Regions from separate parts of the Gordonia paraffinivorans genome, predicted to be linked through region 2. Evidence: predicted binding sites of a transcription regulator. Region 2 holds the regulator's gene; the other holds the start of a gene.

Region 1 (10,900 bases), 130 kb from region 2:
CGCCGAGCTTGGCCTTCATCGTCGCCTGGACGTCGATCTCGGTGAGGACGCCGAAGCCCTGCTCGGCCAGAGCGGCGCGGGTGCGTGCGACGGCTTCGGTGAACGGGATGGACAGAGAGGTGGAGATGGCGAGTGACATGGTGATTCCTTTCGTGTGCATGCGATCTAGGTGTCAGTGGCCGAAGCTGATCGAGGGGAGGACGCGTCGGAGCCACGCCGGCGCCCACCAGGCCGCACGCCCGGTGATCCGGAGCAGTGCGGGCAGCAGCGTGAGCCGGATCAGGACGGCGTCGAGGAGAACGGCGACGCCCAGGATGATTCCCATCTCCTTCGGCGGAAGCGGTTCTGCCAGAGCGAAGGTGAAGAACACCGCCACCATGACCGCGGCCGCGGCGAAGATGATGCGTCCGGAATGGGCCATGCCGTCGACCTGCGCGGTCGCGGGGTCGCCCGACCGCTCGAAATACTCCTTGGCGGTCGCCAGCAGGAAGACGGTGTAGTCCATCGCGATCGCGAAGATCATCGCGAAGAAGAACACCGGACCCCAGCCGTCGAGAAAGCCCTGCGGTGTGAAGCCCAGCAGGTCGGCGAGGTGACCGTCTTGGAAGACGAGCTTCGCGACCCCGAAGGCGGCGGCCGTCGACAACAGGCTGACCACCGTGCCGATCAGGGCGATGAGCGGTGCCTGCAGCGAGACGAGCAACAGGAGGAAGCCCAGCACCAGGATGACCGCGACCACGAGCGGGAAGTAGTCGTTCAGTGCCTGTTGGAGGTCGAGGTTCTCGGCCGGTGCGCCGCCCACCAGAGCCCCGTCCGGAAGGTGTGCGCGCAGATCGCCGACGATCGTCGTCATCCGCTCGTCCGACGGGTCGACAGACGGAAGCGCCTGCAGCAGAACGTGGTCCGACCCATCGGCTGCGGGCATCGGGGGCGTGACCATCTCGATGCCCGGGGTCTTCCCGGCGGCCATGACGATGGCATCCGCCTCGGCGGCGGGGGCGATGATCTGCAGCATGCCCGGCGCGCCCTCGCCCATCTGGGACCGGACGAGTTCGTAGCCCTGGCGAACCGGGGCGTCGGAGGGCACGACGTTGATAGACGGCATCGCGACCTTCAGGCCGAAGACCGGGATCGCCAAGGCGATCAGGACCGCGAGGGACCAGGCCGCCACCGACCAAGGGTGCCGGTGCAGGTACTCGCCCCACCGGGCGAACACCGGCGAACGATGCTGTTGGCGGCGGGCATACGGCAGCGCCAGCGCGTTCACCTTGGCGCCGATCCTGCCCAGTGACGCCGGCAGGAGCGAGAGCGTCGCGGCGAGGACGAACACGACGGCCAGCATGATGCCCACCGCCATCGTGCGCACCGCGGGCGCGGGGACCAACAACACGGCCGAAAGGCTCACCAGCACGGTCAGTCCCGACAGCAACACGGCCTTTCCGGCGGTGTCCATGGTCTGTGCGACCGCCGCCCGCAGGTCGTCGGCGTTCTCCCGGATGGCATCGCGGAAGCGCGACACGATGAACAGCGCGTAGTCGATGCCCAGTGCCAGCGCGAACATCATCGCGAAGTTGATGGCCCACACCGAGATCGGCGTGACCTGGTTGAGCAGGACCAGTCCGCCCGCAGATGCGACGAGGCCCGCGATGGTGAGCAGCAGCGGGAGTCCGGCGGCGACGAGCGACCCGAACGCGAGCACCATGATCGTCAGCGTCACCGGCCAGGAGAACAGTTCGGCCTTGATCATCGCGTCGTGGTTGGCCTTGTTGAAGTCGCTCCACAGCGCGGAGGCGCCGGTCGGGTAGACCTCGACGCCGTCGCCGGCGAGGTTCGTCAGCGCATCCTTGTGCTCATCGACGGCGCGGACCATGTCGTCGGTGTCGGCGGCCGCGCCGATGAGGACGATCCCGGTGTGGCCGTCGGGGCTGATCGACATGCCGGGCTGAGGCGGGACGACCTCGGCGAAACGGTCGTCGGAGGCGACGAGATCGCTGATCCGACGCACGACCTCCTGCACGGCCGGGCTCTGGACGTCGTTGCGGTCGGAGTGGACGACGACCTGGACGGCGGCCGAGGAGTTGCCGCCGAAGTGCTCTTGCGTGAGCTCTCGGACGCGCACCGACTCGGACCCGTCGGCCTGCCAGCCCGCACCGGCGAGCGAGGAGAACACCGTGGGTGCCGCCGCACCCAAGACGAGCAGGAGCAGCACCCAGACGCCGAAGACCCAGCGTGCCCGGCCGACCATCGCCTCTCCCCAGCGGCCGAGGAGTCCGGCCCTGGGGCGGGTCGTCACACCTGTCTGTTCGTCCGTGGACAGTGCCGATGTCGGCGCCATCGTCGATCCTCTCGTAGGTCCAGATATACCCCCGGGGGTATTCACGTGGCGCCGAACATACCCAGGGGGGTATCTTGGCGTCAAGCGGCAGCGATCGCCCGAAGGCGGGCGTCGCGGCGCAACGACACAAGGAGAGTGCAGATGGCGGCAGGTGACGGGACCCGGGCACCGATCGACGACGAGACGTGCGCCGCAGTGCTGAACCGGTTGAAGCGTGCTCAGGGGCAGCTGGCCGGCGTGATTGCGATGATCGAGGACGGCAGGGGCTGCAAAGACGTCGTGACCCAGCTCGCCGCGGTGTCCCGCGCCCTCGACCGTGCGGGCTTCAAGATCGTCGCCTCCGGGATGCGGCAGTGCATCGAGGCCCGCGACGGCGAGGACGCCCCGCCGCTCACCGAGGACGAGCTCGAGAGGCTGTTCCTCGCGCTGGCCTGATCCGTCCGGCGCGAAATCCGTTTCAGCGCAGCGAGTACCGGATCGGCAGGTGCTTGAGCCCGCCGACGAAGGTGGTCGCGGCCAACACGGGCGGTCCGGCGAGTTCGATGGACTCCAGTCGCGGGATCAGCTCGCTGAACAGGCTTCTCATCTCCATGCGGGCGAGGGCTGCCCCGAGACAGAAGTGGATGCCGTAACCGAAGCCAGATGTTGGTTGGGGAACCGGCCGACGTCGAAGGTGTGCGGGTCGTCGAAGACCTCTTCGTCGCGGTTGCCGGAGGTATAGGCGAGATAGACGGATTCGCCTGCGGCGATCGGGACACCGCGCACCTCGGTGTCCTCGGCGGCGGTGCGCATGAACTCCTTGACCGGCGTGGACCAGCGGATCATCTCCTCGACGGCGGTGCCGATGAGTTCGGGGTCCCGGCGGAGGCGGTCGAGCTGGTCGGGATTCTCGACGAGGGCGCGCAGGCCACCGGAGATCGCGTCCTTGGTGGTGTCGTGGCCGGCGGTCGCGACGATGACGTAGTACGACGCGGTGTCGACGTCGGAGAGCGGCTCGCCGTCGACGCGGCCGTTGGCGATCGCCGAGGCGAGGTCGTCGGTGGGGTTCGCCCGGCGTGACGCGGTCAGTTCGCTGAAGTAGTCGAAGAAGTCGAGGAGCGTGGACATCTGCTCCTCGAGGGTGGTGCCGCGGCGGTACTCCTCGTCGTCGGCGCCGAAGAGTTCCTGGGTGAGCTGGTGCATCCGCGGGAAGTCCTCTTCGGGCAGGCCGAGCAGCGAGAGGATCACATAGAGCGGGAAGTGGACCGCGATGTCCTCGACGAAATCGCATTCGGGGCCGATCTCGGCCATCCGGTCGACGTAGCGCCGGGCCAGCTCGTCGACGCGAACCTCGAGGTCGCGCAATGCCTTCGGGCGGAACCAGTCTTGGCCGATCGCACGCACCTTCTTGTGGTGCGGGTCGTCCATGTGGATCAGGGTGCGCAGCCCGCCGCCTGCTTCGAGCTGGGCCCTCGCCGCGTCGTCGGCCGCCGCCGTGGTCAACACCGGGCGCGGCTCGCTCAGCCACAGGGCGTTGTTGCGCTCGATCTCCATGATGTCGGCGTGCTTGGTGACCGCGTAGAACGGGCGGTACGGCTTCCGGTCGACGTAGGCCACCGGCTTGTTCGCCCGCAGATACGTCATCGCGGCGTGCAGGCGGGCTTCGTCGGCGTATGCGGTCGGGTCGGCGAAGACGGCGGCGGCATCGTCCATCGTGCTGGTCACGCGACACGTCCTTCCATCCGGGATCGTGGTTCGAGTGTCCGATACGTGTGGCTGCCGGGACGGTGGATTGGCGAACTCGACGGGCCCCGGGACACCACGTGTCATGGTTTGTCGCCCGTGGGTGGGATCGCCGTGTCGCTCAGCCGCGCCCGGGCGGCAATGCGCGACGAGGGGTCAACTGGGGGAGCATCCATTCGTAGACCGCATCGTTGTTCAGCAGGGCCATGTGACCGACGCCGCCGACGTGGAAACCGTCGTCGAGCTCGAATCCGAGATGCTGCTTCCGGCTTCGGCCCCCGCCGCTGCTGGTCATCACCAAACCGTCGCCGACGATGCGGCCGAACGGATGGTCGGGTCGCCGGGTGACCGTCGCCGTCACATAGAGGTGTCGCACCCCCTGCATGAGAGGCGGGTAGTCGACGGCGGGCTGCCAGAAGGCCTCCGGGTCGGTGTCGCGCCAATGCTCGTCGATGACCGCGCCGCGGAACAGGTCTCGTACCCCGGCGCTGCGGCGACCGAGGAGCGTGGCGATCGGCCGGGTCGTTCGCCACAAGCGCAGGGCGGCCGACGCCCGGTGGACTCCTCGCGCCAACGGCGCTCCGAGGTGAGGGGTGCCGAGGTAGACCGTGTGTCGAACGAGCTCGGGCCAGAACGCGTCCTCGGCGACGGCCTGGTGGCACGCGCTGCGGATCACCAGGCCTCCCATCGAATGGCCGATGAGCGTGAGGCCGGTGACGGGGACCGGCCACAAGAGTGTGAGTTCGGTGAGCAGTCGTGCGAGGTCACGACCGTTGTCGCTGATGTGCCGGCCCGTGTTGTAGCGGACCAGGACCTCGGTGCTGCCCAGGTCGTCGGCGAGCCGCGAACCGTAGGTGGGTCGGCCTCCGAGGCTCCACGTGTATTCGGACCCCATCAGTCCGTGCACGAACACCGTCAGGTGCCCGGAGGCCGCGGGGAATGCGGTCGCCAGGCCATCGGGCGTGATCGGCACGGCAGCGCCGTCGACGCGAACCGAGATGTCCGGGGCCAGCGGCGAACCCTCGGCGGTCAGTTCGTCCCCGATCAACCCGTCGAGAAAGCCGAGGGTCTCGGCGCCTCGCCTGGTCTCGGAGGGGACGGTGTCACTGAATGCCGCCAGCGACTCGGCCAGGTCGCCGGCCACATCGACGGTCGACGCGACTGCCGTGTAGATGGATGTCCTGATGACGTCGTGCGTCTTCTGCGCCGTGCGGACACGTGAGCCCCCGACTGCTCGTAGACCGGCGAAGACGGTATCGGTCGCGGACGCGTGGACGGTGGCGATGCCCCCCACCGCTTTGGTCAGCTCCTCGCGGGCCAGGGCGGCGAGCGCCGGTAGTTCGCGATGGGATGCGGGTTCAGGGGGCATCGTTTCAGTGTACGTATGTCCACTGAGTCGCCGGGTGCATTTCCTGCACGGATGCGTGTTCTTGCCAGTGAGATGGTGGTCGGCGGTGAACAGTCGTGCGTTTGGTCACGTGCTGCAGGGTGCGGCCGTGAGGTCTTCTCGCGCAGAGGCCTGTCGCGTGGGTGGCCCGGGTCGGGCTGCCGTCGCGACGGGCCGGAGGCCGCGTGCTCGGGGAAGGGGGCGGAGGGTCCGACGCCGGCTCGGGTTCGGCGCGGGACCGCAGAGCGGTCGTCGGGTGCCGGTGTCGCGCACGTTCCGGCACGCGATCGTGCCGCGTACCCGCGATCCCACGCGCGGGCAGGCGCATCGGAGCACCATAGGGGTGATGCAGATCACAAAATAGATAGACCTGAGTGGAATGGACTCAACTTTGGTGGCGTTACATCTGCCGAATGGCTCATACTTGAGCCTGTTGGACTAAAGAGAAAGGTGCACGCTAGTGGACAGCTTCACCCCCACCACGAAGACGCAGCAGGCACTCAGCGCTGCTGTGCAGGCGGCGGCCGGCGCTGGCAACCCTGACGTGCGGCCCGCCCACATCCTCGTGGCATTGCTCGATCAGTCCGACGGCATTGCGTCCCCGCTGCTCAAGGCGGTGGGCGTCGACCCGTCGAACGTTCGCGCACAGGCACAGGCGCTGGTCGACCGCATGCCGACGGTTGCCCAGGCCAGCTCGACCCCTCAGCTTTCCCGCGAGTCGATCGCGGCGATCACCGCTGCCCAGCAGCTGGCGGTCGAACTCGGTGACGAGTACGTCTCGACCGAGCACGTCATGGTCGGTCTGGCGACCGGCGATTCCGACGTCGCCAAGCTCCTGCACAACGCAGGTGCCACCCCGCAGGCGCTGCGGGAGGCGTTCGTCGCCGTTCGAGGCACCCGGAAGGTGACCTCGGAGGACCCGGAGTCGACCTACCAGGCGCTCGAGAAGTACTCGACCGACCTCACCAAGGCCGCACGAGAAGGCAAGCTCGACCCGGTCATCGGTCGCGACACCGAGATCCGTCGCGTCGTGCAGGTGCTCAGCCGCCGGACCAAGAACAACCCGGTCCTCATCGGCGAGCCCGGCGTCGGCAAGACGGCGATCGTCGAGGGCCTGGCCCAGCGCATCGTCGCCGGCGACGTGCCGGAGTCGTTGCGCGACAAGACCGTCATCTCCCTCGACATGGGTTCGATGGTCGCCGGTGCGAAGTACCGCGGTGAATTCGAGGAACGCCTCAAGGCGGTGCTCGACGAGATCAAGGCCTCCGAAGGCCAGATCATCACGTTCATCGACGAGCTGCACACCATCGTCGGCGCCGGTGCCACCGGTGACTCGGCGATGGACGCGGGCAACATGATCAAGCCGATGCTGGCCCGCGGCGAGCTGCGGCTGGTCGGCGCCACCACGCTCGAGGAGTACCGCAAGTACATCGAGAAGGACGCCGCACTCGAGCGTCGCTTCCAGCAGGTGTACGTCGGCGAGCCGTCGGTCGAGGACGCCATCGGCATCCTCCGCGGCCTCAAGGACCGGTACGAGGTGCACCACGGCGTGCGCATCACCGACTCCGCATTGGTCGCCGCCGCAACGCTTTCCGATCGCTACATCACCTCCCGGTTCTTGCCGGACAAGGCCATCGACCTCGTCGACGAGGCCGCGTCGCGGCTCCGGATGGAGATCGACTCGCGCCCCGTCGAGATCGACGAGGTCGAGCGTGTTGTCCGCCGGCTCGAGGTCGAGGAACTCGCCCTGGAGAAGGAGACCGACGAGGCGTCGAAGGAGCGGCTGGAGAAGCTCCGCGCCGAACTGGCCGACCAGAAGGAGAAGCTCAGCGAGCTCTCCGCGCGCTGGCAGCAGGAGAAGACCGCCATCGACGCGGTCCGAGACCTCAAGGAGCAGTTGGAGAATCTGCGTGGCGAGGCCGATCGCGCCGAGCGCGACGGTGACCTCGGACGGGCCGCAGAATTGCGGTACGGCCGGATCCCGGCTCTGGAGAAGGAGCTCGAGGCCGCCCAGGAGCGGACCGGTGCCGACGCCGGACAGCAGGTGATGCTCAAGGAGGAGGTCGGGCCGGACGACGTGGCCGAGGTCGTGTCGTCGTGGACCGGTATCCCCGCGGGCCGCATGCTCGAGGGCGAGACCGCCAAGCTGCTGCGCATGGAGGACGAACTCGGCAAGCGGGTCGTCGGCCAGAAGGCCGCGGTCGAGGCGGTGTCGGACGCGGTGCGTCGTGCACGGGCGGGCGTCGCCGACCCGAACCGGCCGTTGGGCTCGTTCATGTTCCTCGGCCCGACCGGCGTCGGCAAGACCGAGCTCGCCAAGGCGCTCGCCGAGTTCCTGTTCGACGACGAGCACGCGATGGTCCGCATCGACATGAGCGAGTACGGCGAGAAGCACAGCGTCGCACGGCTCGTCGGTGCTCCGCCCGGGTATGTCGGGTACGAGGCCGGCGGCCAGCTGACCGAGGCGGTGCGGCGTCGGCCGTACACGGTGGTCCTGTTCGACGAGATCGAGAAGGCCCACCCGGACGTGTTCGACGTGCTGCTGCAGGTGCTCGACGAGGGTCGTCTCACCGACGGCCAGGGCCGGACGGTGGACTTCCGCAACACCATCCTGATCCTCACCTCGAACCTCGGCGCCGGCGGCGACCGCGAACAGGTCATGGCCGCGGTGCGCTCGGCGTTCAAGCCGGAGTTCATCAACCGCCTGGACGACGTGGTCATCTTCGACGCCCTGACGGAGGAGGAACTGGTCCGGATCGTCGACATCCAGCTGGGCCAGCTGGAGAAGCGGTTGGCACAGCGCCGCCTCGACCTCGAGGTGTCGCCGAAGGCCAAGGAATGGCTGGCCCACCGGGGCTTCGACCCGGTGTACGGCGCCCGTCCGCTGCGCCGCCTGGTGCAGAAGGCGATCGGCGACCAGCTGGCCAAGCTGTTGCTCAAGGGCGAGATCCGTGACGGGGACGTCGTGCCGGTCAACGTCAGCCCCGACGGCGAATCGCTCGTGCTCGGCTGATGCGCTGACGACCAGCCACGAAGGCCCCACTCTCGATCGAGGGTGGGGCCTTCATCGTGCCGGGGCGCGAGTCGGACCCGCGAGCCGGGCCCGGCCCTGGCATCATCGCGGTCATGCGCAGGATGGATGCCGTCGAGCTGCCGGTGACCGCGCTCGACGAGTTCCTCGAGTCGGCGGCCTTCGCCGAGATGCTCGACGTCGACGCGGAACGGTCGGCGCCGCGCGGCCCGGCGACCCGGCGAGCGGAGATCGTCGACGTCCTGCGCGCCGTCGATGCGCACGCCGGGCGGCGTTTCGTCGACCGGGAACGCGCCGGGGAGGCCATCATCGGCGGGCTGCGGGGCGGCGGATTCGGGGTCCGGCCGACCGTCGTCGACGCGGTGCTCGATCTCTTGCGGCCCGTGGGGGTCCCGGTTCCGGGACCTCCGAAACCCGTTCCGTTGGAGGTGCAGACGGTACTCGGCGTCTACGTCTACGCGCTCGTCGATCCCCGCGATTCGTCGGTGTTCTACGTCGGTGCCGGACGCGGAAACCGGATTCGCCATCAGACCGGCGCGGCGCTCGCCGGCGCCGTCCCGGACCCGAGTGAGGTGATCGGGCAGGGGGATTCTCCGGAGGTGTTGGAGGCGACGCTGGACCGGATCGGCGACATCGACGCCGACGGGTTCGGGGTGGAGCACTGGGTGCTGCGCTACGGCGCCGCCGGTGTCGAATCCGTCGAGGAGACGGCGGATTTCGCGGCCCGGTTCGCCGGCGACCTCGCCGGGTTGTCCGGGCTGGAGCTGATTAACGCCCCCGATCTCGCGGGAACGGTGGACGATGTCCCGATCCCGCTGGACGAGCTCATCCTGCGTCACGCCGCGCCGCTCGCCCCGGCGCTACCAGAGCTCTGCGTTCTCGTGAAGGTCGACGATGCGGCCCGGCCGGGCGCGAGTGCTGACCAGATCTACGAGTGGTCACGCAGCGGATGGCGGGCGGGGCCGCATCGGACCGTGCCCGACCTGCCGGTCCTGGTGTTCGCCGAGGACATCGTCCGTGCCGTGCACCGGGTCGACTTCTGGGAGACCTACCGCGACGAGGACGGCAATCTCGACCCGAAACGATGGGTGTACACCGGCAGACCCGATCCCGAACTCGAGGAACGCTTCGTGGGAACGAGCCTGCGCGAGGTGCGTGAGCGCCGCGGCGGCAAGTGGAATCCCACCGGATGGCATCCGTACGGGCAGGTCTGAGGCGCACTGTCGGTGACGACTCAGGCGGAGACCGCGAACCCCGGCACGGTCTGCCGCAGGCGGATCAGACCGTCGCGGATGCGCGACTTGATCGTCGGCAGCGCGACACCGAGGTGCTCGGCAACCTCGCGATAGGTCAGACCGTGGAAGTAGGCCAGTTCGATGGCTTGACGCTGCAGCGGAGTCAGGGTCTCGAGGCCGGTGTGGATCAGGCGGGCGATCTCGCGGCGCTCCACGGATTCGCTGACCTCGTCGATCTCGCGGCCGGTGTCGGCGATGCCGTAGGCGACGGTGCGACGGGTCGCGGCGGTCTCCGAGCGCACGCGATCGACCGCGCGGCGGTGGGCGAGGGTCAGGATCCACGAGAGCGCGGTGCCCGATGCCGGATCGAAACCGGCGGCGCCTCGCCACACGGCGAGGAAGGTCTCCTGGGTCGCCTCTTCGCTGTAACCCTGGTCGCGCAGGACCCGCAGGATCATGCCGTACACCCGGTCACAGGTGGCGTCGTAGAACTGGGCGAAGGCATCCATGTCACCGGCCGCCACCCGGGAAAGGAGTGTGTTCAGATCGGTTTCACGCATGACGAACTCCTTGGGGCAGTGGATTTTTCGCTTCCGGAGCGGGATCTTGCGTCGGGTGACGGGGTGCTCTTCGGTGCGATGTCTCCAACGCTATGAGCCGGGGGCCGAAAAGCCACTGCCGGCACGGACAACGGGATGGATTCGCAATCTTTGGTAACGGAATGATAACGGCGCTGTTCTGTCGTGGCCGTGGCGTAACCTGCTCGCACCGGAGTGGAGGAGGATGCCCATGTCCGAGAATACGGTGATGGCCGCCGACGGTCGGTTGCGCTGCTTCTGGGCAGGTCAGGAGCCCGAGACGACGTACCACGACACCGAGTGGGGATTCCCGGTCACCGAGGACGCCGCCCTGTTCGAGCGGGTCTGCCTGGAGGGGTTCCAGTCGGGGTTGTCCTGGCGGACCATTCTGCTCAAGCGCGAGAACTTCAGGAGTGCATTCGCGGGATTCGAGGTCGAGAAGGTGGCGCGATACACCGACGCCGACGTCGAACGCCTGCTGCAGGATGCGGGGATCGTCCGCCACCGCGGCAAGATCGAGGCCGCGGTGAACAACGCCCGCCGGGCCGTGGAACTGATCGACGAGCAGGGATCGCTGACGTCGTACTTCTGGCGATACGCACCCGACCGTGA
Region 2 (10,900 bases):
CTGGGTGATGACGAGGTTGATACCGAACGCGACCACTACGCCGAGCACCACCGCGGCGTTGACCGAGTCGGCGACTGCCTTGGGTCCGTATCTGGTCTCCAGACCACGCTGTGCTGCGATGACGACCACGACGACTCCGAAGATGAGCGATTTCGCCACGGCCACAGCCAGATCCGATGTCGATGCGAATGCGGAGAACGACGAGGTGTACGAGCCGGGCGTGATGTCCTGGAATGTCACGGCGATGACGTATCCGGTCGTGAGCCCCATGAAGATCACCAGCATGCACAGCAGAGGTGCGACCGCGATGATGGCGGCCATTCGCGGGGCCACCAGTCGCCGCAACGGGTCCACCCCCATGGAGCGAAGCGCGTCGATCTCCTCCCGCATGCTGCGGGCGCCGAGGTCGGAGGCAATGGCAGCACCACCGGCGCCGCCGATGAGCAGGGCCACCACGATCGGCGCGCCCTGCTGGATGACGCCGAGCCCGCCGGCGGCGCCGGACACCGAACTGGCACCGACCTGCTGGGTCAGACTCCCGACCTGGACCGCGACGATGACGCCGAACGGCACCGACACCAGCACCGCCGGGATCGCGGTCACCGTGACCAACAACCATGCCTGACGAACCGCGTCGCGCCACGGGAACCGCAGCGTGACGAGGTCGGTCACGAGGTACACGAAGCTGCTCATGCCGATCTGAACGGCGCGACCGAACGTGGCCAGCGAGGCAAGGCCGCGCGCGACCGCACGGCCGGCGAGGTGCCGTCCGCGGGCCGCCCATCGTCCCGGGATCGCGGTCACCGGCCGCGCCGTCACCATTTGGCCTTCTCCTCGATCCCGAGGGCGGTGTGCAGGAAGCCGGCGATGTTCTCGATCGCCCGACGGCCTTCCGGGACCAGGTCGGCGGCAGCCTGGAAGACGTGGAACTGCCCCTCCCACACCTCGAGCTCCACGTCGACACCGGCCTCCGCCAGCGCGTTTGCCATCAACTCTGCGTCATGGTGGAGGATCTCGCCCGAGCCCACCTGGATCAGCGCGGGTGGAAAACCGGCAAGCACGAGTTGATGCGCCGAACCCACCGGCGGCAGTGCGTTGTTCGTCTTGCCCACCCGACGTCGTGAGCGTATCTCGGCCCGTCGGGTCACCCGCAGCATCGCGGACACGGCGTCGGGCGTGAACAACGGGTCAGCAGAGCCCGGGGTGAGCGGCCGGTCGTCGCCGACGTCGACCAACGGCGACTGTCCGACCACTGCGCCCGGCGTGCCGAGCCCGAGTTCGGAAACCCGCGCCGCGACGTGGAAGGCAAAATAGCCTCCGGCGGAATCCCCCACGATGGCGATCCGGTCGGGCGCGTAGCCCAGGTCCAGCAACCAGCGGTACCCGTCCACACAGTCCGAGAGTGCCTCGGCAACCGAATACCGCGGTGCGCGACGGTAGTCGACCGCCAGCGCGGTCATGTGCGATTCGCGCACAAGTCGTGACACCAGCCGACGATGGGTCCGGATGCCGCCGAGGATGAAGGCGCCACCGTGGATGTAGAGGATGGCGCCGTCCGGGTCGGCCACCGTCCGCGGCGTCGAGTACTCCGCCCCGCAGTGCGCGAGTCGTACGCGGCGACGGGCAACGCCCGGTAGCGGCGGCAGCAGCGCGGCGAGATCGTCGAGCAGCCGGTACGGCCAGGGCAGATGCGGAACTCGGGACCACACGACGATCACGGTTCGCACGAAGATCCGGATGAACACTGCGATCATCCGGGAGCGCAGGCCGGGTGGACCGAAAGTCCGGCGGCGCACCATCCCCGGGGCGCCGACGGGCACCGGGACGGCCGCCGCGTCGGCCGCGGTGCGTGGCGCGCTCATCCTGCCACCTTCTCGACCGACCCCCGCGTGAGGCCCCGCTGCACGAGGAGGCCCACGAGTCCCCCCAACACCGCGACGATCGCGACGACGACAATCGCAACGACCATGTAGATCACCCCTCTGGTTCTGCTGAATCTCACGACTTGACCTCGGCTCGTGTGGAGGTGCGACGCCGAGGTCGCCGACCGGATGTCGGCGTCGGCACGACACCGTGAAGACGGTCACGCGTACCCCACCTGAAGCTCCCCCGTGGGGTACGCGTGATCCCCCTCATCTCGGGGTCCGAACGAACTCGTCCGGACCATCACCGGGTAGTGGAATATTAGCCGACTGACATGTCACCCTGCTTGGTTTTCGAGTGCATGCTCGAGATTGTCTGCAACGTGACGTCAGGCGCCGTCGGACGCGGCGACTGGCGCGAGCCCCCGCCGACGCCGTGCAGGAACCCGGTCGACGGTCCGGAATTCGAAGTCGCTCATCGGAATACGCTTGCTCGCCCGCGTGGATTGGTACGCCGTGGTGGGCCGGAGGAATCCGAAGTCACCGTGTTTGTCGATGTAGTAAGAGTTCGCGTTCACACAAGCCTTGCCGTGCATGAGTGTGTGCTTGCCGCGCTCGGAGATGAACTCGAAGAACCGATCGTTCGCCTCCTCGGTGACCGCCACCGACGTCGCTCCCCTGTGGTCGGCCTCGGTGATCACCGTGGTGACGATCCGCATGGCGTTCTCGACCATCACGTGCCAACTGCTGCCGCTCCATGCGAACGGCCCGAAGACCATGAAGTGGTTGGGCAGTTGCGGCATGCAGACGCCCTCGTATGCCTTGGCACGGTTGTTCTCGTAGAAGTCGGCGAGATCGAAGCCCTCACGCCCCCGCAGCGGCCGGCGCCGGTATGGCTCCGGACTCTGCGACATCTCGAATCCGGTGGCGAGCACCAGCACATCAATGGGGTGCTCGACTCCGTCGGCGGTTCGGATTCCGGCGGGCGTGACACGTTCGATGGGTTCGGTGACGAGATCGACGTCCTCCCGGGTGAACGTGCGGTAGTAGACGTTGGACACGCTCGGCCGCTTGCATCCGAACCCATAGGTGGGCGTTAGCTTCTTCCGTAGTTCCCGGTCACGAACCTGACTGAAGAGGAACAAGCGGCATGCCCAGTTCGGGACGAGCGTGAGGGGCGCGACCTGTTTGCCATACACCGTGATGCCGACGAGGCCGACCTCGACGAGCACCGCGACGATCCCGCGGATCACGCTCTGCAGGAACGGCAATCGACGGAACGCGAACCGCACCACGCGCGGGATCGGGAAGTCGGGTTTCGCGAACACCCAGATCGCCCGGCGCTGGAACACCTCGAGATGTCCGGCCTGTTCGGCCAGTTTCGGGACAAGCTGTACCGATGTCGCCCCGGTGCCGATCACCGCGGCCCTCTTGCCGGTGAAGTCGTAGTCGTGGTCCCACCGCTGGGATTGGATGATGGTGCCCTCGAAGTCGTCGAGTCCCGGTATGTCGGGTCTGCGAGGTTCCACGAAGGCTCCGATCGCAGAGACGACGTACTGAGCGGTCAGCGTGCGGCCGTCGGCCAGCGACACCTCCCAGCGCTGTCCGTCCTCGTCCCACTGGCGACAGACCACGTCGTGCCCGAGCCGGAGGTGGTCGTCGAGGCCGTAGCGCTCGACGAGGCCGTCGATGTAGGCGCGGACCTCGGCCCCTTTCGGGAAGGTCCTGGTCCAGTCGGGGTTCTTGGCGAAGGAGAACTGGTAGACGATTCCGGGAACGTCGACCGCAACGTCCGGATAGGTGTTCGCATACCAGGTTCCACCGACCCCCTCGGATCGCTCCAGGATGACGAAGTCGTCGATGCGTGCCCGTTTGAGCGCGATGGCCATCCCGACCCCGCCGAAGCCGGCGCCTATGATGATGACCTTGTGGTCGAAGTACGGTTCCGGCTCGTGCCTTCTGGTCCGTGCTCGTGGCATGGGAATCGTTCCTTCCTCAGCCGGCGACTTGCCGGGCGATCCGGTCGTCATACTCGGCCCGGGCCGCGCGGTCGTAGGGTTCCAGAGTGCGATCGGCGCCGGTCAACCGGCGCCCGAGAAGCCAGATCGGCTCGGGCACGACGTGCTGAAGCCGCAGGAGGGGAACGATGCCGCGCGGTGCGCCGACCACCGGGGGGCGACGCTCCAGACTCTCGAGGGCACGCCGTGCCACCGATTCGGGCGTGACGATCCCCCACTGTTCCCACCGTTTCATCGGAATACCGTCGATGAGCTGGGTTCTCACCGCCGACGGCATCACGACGGTCAACGTCACTCCGGTCCCGTTCAACTCTTCGCGTGCGCTGCGGGCGAAGCCGGTCGCGGCGTGTTTGCTCGCGACGTAGGTCGCCAGTCCCGGCGAGTGGATGGCGCCGGCCGCCGAGGTGATGTTGATGAAATGCCCTCGGCCACGGTCGATCATGCGCGGGGCCAGAATCTTGAACGAATGGTAGTGGGCCCAGAAGTTCACGCGCAGAGTCGCTTCCGCGACACCCGTCTGCTCGGCGAGCAAGGGACCGACCGGCATGATCCCGGCGTTGTTCACCACGATGTCGATCGGCCCGATGGTCGATTCGACCAGTTCCACCAGATCCTCGAACGCCGACCGGTCACCGACATCGAGGGCGAGGCCCGTCGCCCGCGGTCCCAGGCGCTGCGCGGCGGAATGTGCGTCCGCCCCGTCGAGGTCGGCGATCACCACCTGCGCCCCGGCGTCGAAGAGTCGTTGCGCCACCGCGAACCCGATTCCGCGCGCTCCTCCGGTCACGAGTGCCACGGCACCGCTGGTCGGAAAGGGACGGAACATCATTCAGATCACCGCTTTCGAGGTCGGGGACGATTCGTCGTCGGAGACCCGCGCGTGCGCCACGGACCCCGCCTTGGTGAACCGATAGGCGTCGAGGTCCACGTCGCGGCTGTCGGATCGCGCGCGGAACAGGCTCGTGGGCCGGATATACGGCGTGTCGCCGGCGGAGTTCACGTAGTAGGTCCGCAGGCCCGCGTTGACGGTGTTGAAGTAGTAATCGATGTTCTCGCCGTTGCGTTCGATCATGTCGCGGTATCGGCGATGGGCGTCCTCGGTGACCTCCACGACCTGAACATCCTGGCGCAATGCAGCCGAGATGACGTTGACCGCGTGCCCGGAGGTGATCTCGACGAGTTCGTGCCAGCCGGTGCCGATCCAGGAGTACGGCCCGACGAGCATCCACCGGTTCGGCAGGAATGGGACCGAAACCGATTGGTACGCCTGTAGTCCCGCAGAGTTGTAGAACCGACCGAGATCGAATCCGTCGCGGCCGACGACCGCACCCTCGACATAACTCTCGGGATCGGAGAAGAGGTGGTAGCCGGTGGCGAGCACGATCGCGTCGCACGGGTGGTGCACGCCGTCGCCGGTGAGGATTCCGTCCGGTGCGATCCGCGCGATCCGCTCGGTCACGAGGGCGACGTTGTCCCTGTTGAATGCCTGCAGGAACTCGTTCGACAGTGTCGGTCGCTTGCCGAGTAGACCGTATCCGGGCATGAGGGCCTGCCGCGTCCGTTCGTCGTCGACGACCCGACGCAAGTAGAACCGGTAGAACAATCGGGCGGTCCGGTCGAACCACGGCGCAGCGAGGCGGAACAGGGGCCGCGGCGTCTGATAGAGAATGCGCAGTCCGATCTCGACGACGATGTTGGCGATGGCCGACAGCACCGACTGGACACCGGGTAGACCGAAGATCGTCCGCAGCACCGGCCCGATCGCGAAATCAGGTTTCGGCAGCGCCCACACGGGAGTGCGCTGGTACACCTCGAGCGAGGCCACCTCGGGCGCGATCGACGGGGTGATCTGCACCGACGACGCACCCGTCCCGATCACCGCGATCCGCTTGCCGGCGAGGTCGTAGTCATGGTCCCACGCGTTGGGCCGAAGGATCTTTCCGTCGAAGTCGTCCAGCCCGGGAATCCCGGGGTCGTCCTTGGCCTTGATGTAGGCACCGATCGCGGAGATGACGAACCGCGCGGTCATGATCGTGCCGTTACCGAGATGTAGTTCCCACCAGCCGTTCTCGTCATCCCATTGCTCGGCGAGGACCTTGGTGTCCCACCGGGCGTGGTCGTAGAGACCGAGGCTGCGGGCCACTCCCCGATGATAGTCGAGGACCTCGCGACCTTTCGGGAACATCCGCGACCACTTGGGATTCCGTGCGAACGAGTACTGATATGTGAAGCCCGGGACATCCACCCCCAGCCCGGGGTAGTGGTTGTCGCGCCAGCTGCCCCCGAAATCCAGGGCCTGCTCGAGGATCACGAAGTCCTCGATCCCGCGCTTCTTGAGTAGTGCGGCGGCGCAGATGCCGCCAGGGCCGCCCCCGATGATGGCGACGAGTGTGTCCGGTGTCATGATCAACCCTCCCGCCACACAGACTGACATGTCATTCACTTAATGTCAACGGGCTGCCCCTGCGGCGTCTTCGGAAAAGAAGCCGCCCTGACCGGGCGCTTCCGGTCAGGGCGGCGGGTTCAGCGGTCCGGCCGACGGCGACGCCAGCGCGCGATCTCCTCCCCCATCGGAGTCGCCGGCCCGGAGATCCCGAGGGTCTCCCGGGCGATGTCGGACCAGGGCGCGGTCGCGTTCAGCCTGCCGAGCAGGGCCAACACGGCGAGTTCGTTGCGCCGCCCGAGCGCGTGCGCCTCGACGATGGCCTGGGCGCCGAACGTACCGATGTGGCCGCCCTGTGGGAGCAGCGCGGCGCTCACCGCGGCGGCGGCGACCTGCGGGGTGATGGTCAGGATTCCCGACTCGAGGTGCCAACCCGCGACGTCGCGGATGTAGGCGGTCAGCTCGTCCGGGCCCATGGCCTTGTCGTTCACGACGAATCCGGCCTCGCGGACCAGGTCGTACACCTCCCGGTGTCGTCCGCCGAGGAGCCCCTCCAGCGCGCGCCGTTCGAGGGCGTGCTCGTCGGGAGACAGCGTCACACATGACCCGAAGTCCACGAAACAGACCGTGCCACCGGGATTCACGAGGATGTTCCCGGGATGCGGGTCCGCACAGAAGTGCCCCACTCGGTACATCTCCCCGCAGTAGAAGCGGTAGATGGCCTCCCCGATCCGGTCCCGCTCCGGCGCGGGCAGAGCGGCTGCATCGTCGAGAGTCATCCCGTCGAAGAACTCCGTCACCAGCATGTCCCCGGTGCACAACTCCTCGACCGGAGAGGGTATTCGGATCACCGGGTGGCCGTCGAAGCGGTCTGAGAAGATCCGCTGGTTGCGACACTCCGCCTCGAAGTCGAGTTCGGTCGAGATCTGGCGCGCCACCTCGTCGACGATCGCCTCGGAGTTCACTGCCGGCAGATGGCGTCGGACCGCGCGGACCAGCAACCGCAGGTTCTGTAGATCGGCGCGGACCATGCGGTCGACGTTGGGGTACTTGACCTTCACCGCGACCGACCTTCCGTCGCGGAGGCGTGCCCGGTACACCTGCCCGATGGATGCTGTCGACACCGGCCCGGCGACGTCGGTCAGGTCGGCCACGTGCGGCCCGAGTTCGTCGGAGATGCGTTGCTGCATCGACGAGTCGGTCCATCGCGGGGCGGTGGCGAAGACGCGTTCCATCCGCCGGCTGAATTCGGCCCTGGTCTCCTCGTCGGCGATGCCGAGGTCGAGGACGGCCATTATCTGACCGAGTTTCTGTGCGGCACCGCGCATCCCGACTGCGACCGTGGCGATATCGTCGGCAAGGCGCAGGATGGTCCGCTCCCGCGCCCTGGCCTCCTGTTCGGGGCCGCGGAACCGGGAGGTCGCGGCCACGGCCGCCGAACGGGCGGCATGTCGTGCGGCCACCGCGCCCACGCGGCCGCCGCGGCGGAGCCGCTCCACCGGCAGTGCCGACGACCCTTCTGCGGATGACGTGCTGTCTTCGCTCATCGAACACCCCCTGCGACGATCAGCGGGCCCAGTGTGGCACGGTCCTGCCGGTGATCGCACCGAAACGGCGAATCGTCGCCGATCCGGCGGGTACTCTAAGGAGCGTGTCCGCTCAGTCGGTGCGCCGCTTGTGCCGCGGCTGCCACACGACCAGAGCGTTGGTGCGCGGTACCGGCACCAGTTCTCCGCTCCGGCGGCTCTGCGCGGCGGCCACCTCGTCGGTCAGTTCGCGCACGCGCTGTTGCAGCGCCTCGACCTGGTTCGTCAGGTCGATGATCCGCTTGATGCCGGCGAGATTGACGCCTTCCTCCTGCGAGAGACGCTGGATCTCTCGCAGGAGTTCGACGTCGCGCGGCGAGTAGCGGCGTCCGCCGCCGCTCGTCCGCTGCGGGGTGACCAGGCCCAGGCGGTCATAGGTCCGCAGGGTCTGCGCATGCATGCCAGCGAGTTCGGCAGCGACCGAGATCATGAACGTCGCACCGTCGTCGAAGTTCTTCTCACCGGCCATCACTCATCGCCCCCAGTCGGCCCGTGGGTCGAATCCGCTCTCCCGCTCGGCCTTGTCGTAGGCACGCATCGCCTCGAGCGCAGCCTCGTCGAGCTTGTCGGGCACCGCAACCTTCAGGGTCACCAGCAGGTCGCCGGCGCCTCCCGAACGCTTGGGCACGCCGCGGCCCCGCACACGCAGGGTCCGGCCGTCGGTCGTGTGGGGCGGGATCTTGACGCCCACCGAACCGTCGAGCGTCGGCACCGAGACCGTCGCCCCGAGAACGAGTTCGGAGAACCGCACCGGCAGCGTCACGCGCAGGTCGTTGCCGCTTCGCGTGAAGTACTTGTGCGGCGTCACGTGGACGACCACGTACAGGTCTCCCGACGGCGCCCCGCGACGACCGGCCTCGCCCTGCCCGGCGAGCCGGATGCGCTGTCCGTCCTCGACACCGGCGGGGATGCGCACGTTGATCGTCCGAGCGCGAACCTTCACACCGGTGCCGCTGCAGTCGGTGCACGGGTCGTCGATGCGGGAGCCGGTGCCCTGGCAGTCCTGGCAGGGTTCGCTGAACCCGAAGGCGCCCTGGTTGCGGCTGACGAAGCCCGAGCCGTTGCACCTCGGGCACACCCGCGGGCTGGTGCCGGGCTTGGCGCCCGAGCCATGACAGGTCGTACACGGCGACGGGCTCGTGACCCGCAGCGGGACGGTCGTGCCGAGTGCCGCGTCCTTGAACGACAGCGTGGTCTCGGTTTCGAGATCCTTCCCGCGACGCGGACGGCTGGCCGTCGACGTGCGCTGGGTTCCGCCGCCACGGTTGAAGAGACCCTCGAAGAGATCACCGATACCGCCGCTGCCGCCCGTACCGCCGAACAGGTCGCCGAGATCGAAATCCGCACCGCCCGTCGTGTAGGTCGTACCGCCGCCGCCGAATCCGCCGGGGAATCCGTTGCCGCCGCGGAATCGCCCGCCGGCGAACATCGCTCGCGTCTCGTCGTACTCTTTGCGCTTCTCGGGATCGCTCAGCACGCTGTGGGCTTCGGACACCCGCTTGAAGCGCTCTTCGGCCTCCGGGTCCCCGGGATTGGCATCCGGGTGCAGCTCGCGCGCGAGCTTGCGATAGGCCTTCTTGATCTCTTCAGCCGAAGCGTCAGAAGCAACGCCCAGGTCCTTGTAGAAGTCGTGTTCCAACCACTCTCGTTGGGGAGCCACCAGACGTCACCTCCTTCAAGTCTTCTGTTGTCTGGATTGTTGATTCAGTTGTGGACTCGCGGCCGCCGGCCGCGAGCCGGGGGACCACCCGATCCCCGGGGGTCGTGCGGGACGAGCCACGAAGGGCCGAGCCCTTCGTGGCTCGTCGCTCGAACTCCTCGAACATCCGGGAGCGACAGGCGATCCGCCCGGTTCTCGACGGTCGCTTTATTCTGCACCGGCCTGAGCGTCGGCACCCGGCTGATCGCCCGCGCCACCCGCCGGCGCGGCTCCGGGCTCGGGATCGGTGACCGTCACCATGGCGGTGCGGATCACCTTCTCGCCCAGCCGGTAACCGCAGCGGTAGACCTGGCCGATGACCGGGTGTTCGCCGGTCCCGTCGTGCTGGACCGCCTCGTGGAGTTCGGGGTTGAACTCCTCGCCGGGAGCGGCGAAGGGCGCGAGCCCTTCGGCGGTCAGCACCGCGACGAGCTTGTCGGCGAACATCTTCAGCGGGCCGGACTCGAGATCGCCGTGCTCACGCGCACGATCGAGGTCGTCGAGGATCGGGAGGAGCTTTTCGATCAGGATCTGCTTGCCGTAGGCGATCGATCCCTGCTTCTCCTCGTCCGCGCGCCGGCGGAAGTTGGCGAACTGGGCGCGTTCACGCTGCAGGTCCGCCAGCAGTTCCGCGATGCGGGCGTCCGACTCCCCGGACTCCGCCCGCTCGGCGCCGTCTGCCGATGCCTTGTCCTTCTCGTCCGCGACGGGTTCGGCCTCGGCCGGGCCGGGCCCGGCGGCCGACTCGTCGCGCACCTCGCCCGTCTCCGGGTCGATGCGACGACGGTCGGTCACCGTGACCGGCTCCTGCTCACCGGACCCGTTCGTCTGATCGGGTCCTGTGGTCACTTGTTCTCCTTTGCGTCTTCGTCCACGACCTCGGCGTCGACGACATCGGACTCACCGCTGTCGGCGGCGCCGGACGCGGCCTCACCGTTCGGCGACTCCGCAGCGGCGTTGGCGTAGATCGCCTGGCCGAGGGCCTGCGACTCCTCCGAGAGCTTCTCGATCGCGGAGCGGATCGCGGCGGTGTCGGTGCCCTTGAGGGCTTCCTTGGCGCCTTCGATCGCGGACTCGACCTTCTCCTTGACCTCGGCCGGGACCTTGTCCTCGTTGTCCTTGAGGAACTTCTCGGTCGTGTGGACCAGCGACTCCGCCTGGTTGCGGGTCTCGGTCTCCTCGCGACGCTTGCGGTCCTCCTCGGCGTGCGCCTCGGCGTCCTTGATCATGCGGTCGATCTCCTCCTTGGACAGGCCGGAGCCGTCCTGGATGCGGATCGAGTTCTCCTTGCCGGTGCCCTTGTCCTTCGCGGTGACGTGCACGATGCCGTTGGCGTCGATGTCGAAGGTCAC

The links. The regulator HspR, encoded in region 2, represses chaperone genes until heat shock. The targets are predictions, from matches to a motif close to ANNTGAGTNNNNNNNACTCANNT.
Region 1: the regulator HspR is predicted to act here: its motif matches at 5,813-5,835, upstream of clpB (ATP-dependent chaperone ClpB).

The regions. Positions count from the first base shown of each region.
Region 1 is NZ_CAACYD010000006.1:540,367-551,266, reverse strand. It holds gene E1P53_RS09390 (DUF302 domain-containing protein) at 1-139, opposite strand, end outside; gene E1P53_RS09385 (MMPL family transporter) at 173-2,335, opposite strand; gene E1P53_RS09380 (metal-sensitive transcriptional regulator) at 2,477-2,770, shown strand; partial or broken gene E1P53_RS09375 (cytochrome P450) at 2,793-4,027, opposite strand; gene E1P53_RS09370 (esterase/lipase family protein) at 4,179-5,426, opposite strand; gene clpB (ATP-dependent chaperone ClpB) at 5,905-8,457, shown strand; gene E1P53_RS09360 (GIY-YIG nuclease family protein) at 8,580-9,689, shown strand; gene sigK (ECF RNA polymerase sigma factor SigK) at 9,710-10,270, opposite strand; gene E1P53_RS09350 (DNA-3-methyladenine glycosylase I) at 10,500-10,900, shown strand, end outside.
Region 2 is NZ_CAACYD010000006.1:666,515-677,414, forward strand. It holds gene E1P53_RS09980 (MlaE family ABC transporter permease) at 1-822, opposite strand, end outside; gene E1P53_RS09985 (alpha/beta hydrolase) at 816-1,862, opposite strand; gene E1P53_RS09990 (flavin-containing monooxygenase) at 2,252-3,841, opposite strand; gene E1P53_RS09995 (SDR family NAD(P)-dependent oxidoreductase) at 3,858-4,709, opposite strand; gene E1P53_RS10000 (flavin-containing monooxygenase) at 4,710-6,284, opposite strand; gene E1P53_RS10005 (ABC1 kinase family protein) at 6,404-7,810, opposite strand; gene E1P53_RS10010 (heat shock protein transcriptional repressor HspR) at 7,923-8,318, opposite strand; gene dnaJ (molecular chaperone DnaJ) at 8,322-9,509, opposite strand; gene grpE (nucleotide exchange factor GrpE) at 9,717-10,397, opposite strand; gene dnaK (molecular chaperone DnaK) at 10,394-10,900, opposite strand, start outside.